2 regions of the Actinosynnema sp. genome follow, and region 2 is predicted to be linked to the other one. Evidence: riboswitches for the same ligand, from Rfam matches in the RefSeq annotation. Region 2 holds a riboswitch; the other holds the start of a gene.
The links. A riboswitch is a leader RNA that binds a small molecule or an ion and turns the genes downstream of it on or off. The one in region 2 is predicted to bind S-adenosylmethionine.
Positions count from the first base shown of each region.

Region 1: it holds a riboswitch for S-adenosylmethionine, as region 2 does, so the genes downstream of both, thrC (threonine synthase) here and ACTUAL_RS10900 (methionine ABC transporter ATP-binding protein) in region 2, are expected to answer to the same signal.

Region 1 is NZ_JBQGCX010000790.1:455-2,841, reverse strand. It holds gene thrC (threonine synthase) at 267-1,532, opposite strand; SAM riboswitch class I at 1,543-1,658, opposite strand; gene holA (DNA polymerase III subunit delta) at 1,774-2,387, shown strand, end outside.
Region 2 is NZ_JBQGCX010000539.1:197-2,583, forward strand. It holds gene rsmA (16S rRNA (adenine(1518)-N(6)/adenine(1519)-N(6))-dimethyltransferase RsmA) at 1-795, shown strand, start outside; SAM riboswitch class I at 883-975, shown strand; gene ACTUAL_RS10900 (methionine ABC transporter ATP-binding protein) at 1,192-2,193, shown strand; gene ACTUAL_RS10905 (methionine ABC transporter permease) at 2,190-2,387, shown strand, end outside.

The DNA of each region.
Region 1 (2,387 bases), on a different contig from region 2:
GCTCCCGTGGTCCGGCCCCTGCGGTCAGTCTCCCGTGGTCCGACCCTCTACGGTCCAGTTCCCTTGGTCCGGTTCCTGTGGTCCGGCCCCTGCGGTCAGCCTGCCGTGGTCCGGCCACTGAGGTCCGGTAGCGGGTGCTGCTCGGCGGATTCCAGCCGTCGGGTGGGTTGGTCTCGCCTGCGGCGAGGCGGTGCCAACCCACCCGGGGCTGCTGGTGCTGGAGGGCTGAGGGGGAGGGGTGGTCTCGGTCCTGAGGACGGTTGGTGTCAGTCCTTGAGGGCGTTGATGACCGCGTCGGCGCTCGCTGCGACGGTGGCGCGCGGGCCCACGCGGTCGCCGAGGGCGTCGAGGGTCTTCAGGCCGTCGCCGGTGATCAGCAGGACGGTCTCGGCGTCGGGGTCGAGCTTGCCCGACTCGATGAGCTTCTTCGCGGTCGCGACGGTCACGCCGCCCGCCGTCTCGGCGAAGACGCCCTCGGTGCGGGCCAGCAGGCGGATGCCCTCGACGACCTCCTCGTCGGTGACGTCCTCGATGGCGCCGCCGGTGCGGCGGACGCTGTCCAGGGCGTACGGGCCGTCGGCCGGGGCGCCGATCGCCAGGGAGCGGGCGATGGTGTCCGGGCGGACCGGGACGACCGTGTCGTGGCCCGCCTTGAAGGCGGTCGCGACGGGGGAGCAGCCGGTGGCCTGCGCGCCGAAGACGCGGTACGGGGTCTCGTCGACCAGGCCGAGGGAGCCGAACTCGCGGAACGCCTTGTCGACCTTGGTGAGCTGCGAGCCGGAGGCGATGGGGATGACGATCTGCTCGGGCAGGCGCCAGCCGAGCTGCTCGGCGACCTCGTAGCCGAGGGTCTTGGAGCCCTCGGCGTAGTACGGGCGCACGTTGACGTTGACGAACGCCCAGTCCTCGTTCTCGGCGGCGAGCTCCTGGGCGACCCGGTTGACGTCGTCGTAGGTGCCGTCGATGGTGATCAGCGAGCCGTCGTACACGGCGGACATGAGGATCTTGGCCCGCTCCAGGGAGGAGGGGACGAGCACGACCGACTGCCAGCCCGCGCGGGCTGCGGCTGCGGCGACGGCGTTGGCGAGGTTGCCGGTGGACGGGCAGGCCAGGACGCGGAAGCCCAGTTCGCGGGCGGCGGCCAGCGCGACGCCGACGACGCGGTCCTTGAACGAGTGGGTGGGGTTGCCGGTGTCGTCCTTGACCCACAGCTTGCGCACGCCCAGCGCCTTGGCCAGGTTGTCCGCCTGGATGAGGCGGGTGCCGCCGGGCTCGGTGTTCGGGTGGGCGGAGACGTTCGGCGGGACGGGGAGGAGGCCCTTGTAGCGCCAGATGGAGCGGGGGCCCGCTTCGATGTCCTCGCGCCGCACGCGGCCGAAGTCGTAGGCCACTTCCAGGGGGCCGAAGCACTCCTGGCAGGCGTACTCGGGGGCGAGCGGGGTCTCGTGGCCGCACTCCCGACAGGACAGCGCCCGAGCGGGGCCGAGGTCGAAGGAGGTGCTGGTCGAGGGTGCGCTGCTGACAGCGGTCATCGCGAGGTTCTCCTCATCTTTCCCGCTTTCGCGGGTCGGAATTGGCACCGTGATCACCCAGTCGATGACTGGTGACAGGTTGCCGGGGCTTCTTCGGGCCGATCCCTCTGCCCCTCTGGATGAGCGGTATTCGGTTGTGCTTCGAACGTACGGCACGCTCCCGGCCCGTGGCCAGTGACGTCCACCATGCGGACCCGGCGGGGCGGCCGGGGGCCCGGTGGCGGCGTGGGAGGATCGGGTGGTGAGCCATGGCGTGCAGTTGGTGATCGGTGACGAGGAACTGCTGGTCGAGCGGGCTGTGCGCGCCGCGCTGGCAGCCGCGCGCGAAGCCGACCCGCAGGCCGATCTGACCCGCGTCCGGGTGAGCGACCTCACGCCTCCCGAGCTCGCGGAGCTGGTCAGCCCGTCGCTGTTCGCCGAGGGGCGGGTCATCGCGCTGGAGGCGGCGCAGGAGGCGAGCAAGGAGATCGCGGACGCGGTCATCTCCTACGTGAAGGCGCCCGCGGACGGCGTGACGCTGGTGGTCGTGCACACCGGTGGCGGGCGCAGCAAGGCGGCGAAGGAGCTGCCCGCCGCGCTGCGCAAGGCCGGGGCCGAGGTGACCGAGTGCCCGAAGATCACCAGGGCGCCGGAGCGCGAGGCGTTCGTGCGCAACGAGATCCGCGCGGCGGGCGGCAAGGCCGATCCGGCGGCGATCGGGGCGCTGATCGAGGCCGTGGGCTCCGACCTGCGCGAACTGGCGGCGGCGGCGTCCCAGATGGTCGCCGACACCGACGGCAAGGTCGACGAGGAGGCGGTCCGCCGCTACCACCGGGGACGGGCCGAGGTGACCGGGTTCGCGGTCGCGGACAAGGC
Region 2 (2,387 bases):
CGGCCGACCAAGAAGCTCGGCCAGAACTTCGTGCACGACCCCAACACCGTCCGCAAGATCGTCGCCGCCGCGAACCTGCGCCCCGACGACGTGGTGCTGGAGGTCGGCCCCGGCCTCGGCTCGCTCACCCTCGCCCTGCTCCCGGCCTGCGCGAGCCTGGTCGCCGTCGAGATCGACCCGGTGCTCGCCGCGCGCCTCCCGGCGACCGCCGCCGAGCGCGCCCCGTCGCTCGCGGCGAACCTGTCGGTGGTCACCGCCGACGCCATGCGCGTCACCGCCGCGCAGCTCCCGCACGCGCCGACCGCGCTCGTCGCGAACCTGCCGTACAACGTCGCCGTGCCCGTCGTGCTGCACCTGCTCGCCGAGCTGCCGTCGCTGCGCACCGGTCTGGTGATGGTGCAGTCCGAAGTCGCCGACCGGATGGCCGCGGGCCCCGGCTCCAAGGTCTACGGGGTGCCCAGCGTCAAGCTCGCCTGGTACGCCGACGCCCGCCGCGCCGGCCCCGTCGGGCGCTCGGTGTTCTGGCCCGTGCCCAACGTGGACTCCGCGCTGGTCGGCTTCACCCGCCGCGACACCCCGCTGTCCGACGTGCCGCGCGAGGTGCTGTTCCCGCTGGTCGACGCCGCTTTCGCGCAGCGCCGCAAGACCCTGCGCGCCGCCCTGTCCGGCTGGGCGGGCTCCGCCGCCGAGGCCGAGCGCAGGCTCGTCGCCGCGGGCGTCGACCCGTCCGCCAGGGGCGAGCAGCTGGCCGTCACCGACTTCGTCCGGATAGCCGAGGTCTCGACCGGTCACTGACCGTTGATCTTTCGGCCGACAGTGTGATCTGACGAACGATCCTCTTACAGGCTTGCGTCAGGCGCGTTTCATCGGGTCTACTCGTTCCTGCCATCCCGAGCGGCCGAGAGACCTGGCTCCACGACGCCGCAGCAACCACCCTCCCAAGGGGGCAGGTGCTTCCGCCAGGGTCGATGGAGGATCACGTGCCCACGATGCGAATGCTCACGCGCAGGCGAGTAGTCGACCACGGCCGCCGCACGGCGACCGCCTGTCGCACCTGCCTCGTCTAGAGCGCATCCCCCCAGGCACTTCGTCGTCCCCTCTCTCCAGCAGCGGGACAACCACACCCTGAACTGGTCCCCGGTCGCCCACGCCACGAGCGTGCGCCGCCGCACGCAGTCGTGGAGCGAAAACGTGATCACTGTCGAGAACCTCACCAAGTCCTTCCCCGGCGGCACCCGCGCCCTCGACGGCGTGAACCTCGAGGTCGCCGCGGGCACCGTCATCGGCGTCGTCGGCCCCTCCGGCGCGGGCAAGTCCACGCTCGCCCGCTGCGTCGCGCTCCTGGAGCGCCCCGACAGCGGCGCCATCCGCGTCGACGGCACCGACCTCGTCTCGCTCGGCGGCACAGCCCTGCGGGCGGCCCGCAGGCAGATCGGCGTCGTCCCCCAGGGCGACTCGCTGCTGCGCCAGCGCACCGCCGCGGGCAACGTCGCGCTCCCGCTGGAGGCCGCGGGCGTCCCCGGCCCGCAGCGCCGCGCCCGCGTCGGCGAGCTGCTCGACCTGGTCGGCCTCACCGACAAGGCCGCCTCCTACCCCGACCAGCTCTCCGGCGGCCAGCGCCAGCGCGTCGCGGTCGCCCGCGCCCTCGCGGCCAGCCCGTCCGTGCTGCTGGCCGACGAGCCCACCTCCGCGCTCGACCCCGAGACCACCGGCTCCGTGCTGACCGTGCTCGACCGGGCGCGCGCCGAGCTGGGCGTCACCGTCCTGATCGTCACCCACGACATGGGCGTCGTCCGGAAGATCTGCGACGACGTCGCGGTCCTGGAGGACGGCCGGGTCGTGGAGAACGGCAAGGTCCTCGACCTGGTGGCCGACGCGAGCAGCCGCACCGCGTCTTCGCTGCTGCCCTCGGTCACCCAGAACCCCGGAGCCGAGCACGGCTACGACCGCACCGCCGACGTCGTCCTCGTCGGCTTCGCCGCGGTCGGCGCCCTGCTCCCGGAGGTCACCGCCCGGTTCGGCGTCGAGCTGAACCTGCTGGGCGGCGGCATGACCCGGCTCGGTGAGACCCCGGTCGCGCGCTTCCGCGTCGGCCTCAACGGTGAGCGCGCCGACTCGGCGCTGGAGTGGATCTCCGAGGCGGGCGGCTCCGTGCGCCGCGCCGCCAAGGGACCTCAGGGAGTAGCTGCGTGAGGAAGGCAACACCCTGGTCGACCGTGTTCGACTACCTCGTCACGGCAACGGGCGAGACGTTGTACATGGTGGCCGTGTCCACGCTGATCGCCACCGTGCTCGGCGTGCCGGTCGGAGTCTGGCTGCAGCTCACCGCACCCGGTGGGCTGCACCCCCGGCCACTGCTCCACAAGGTCCTCGGCTTCGTGGTCGAC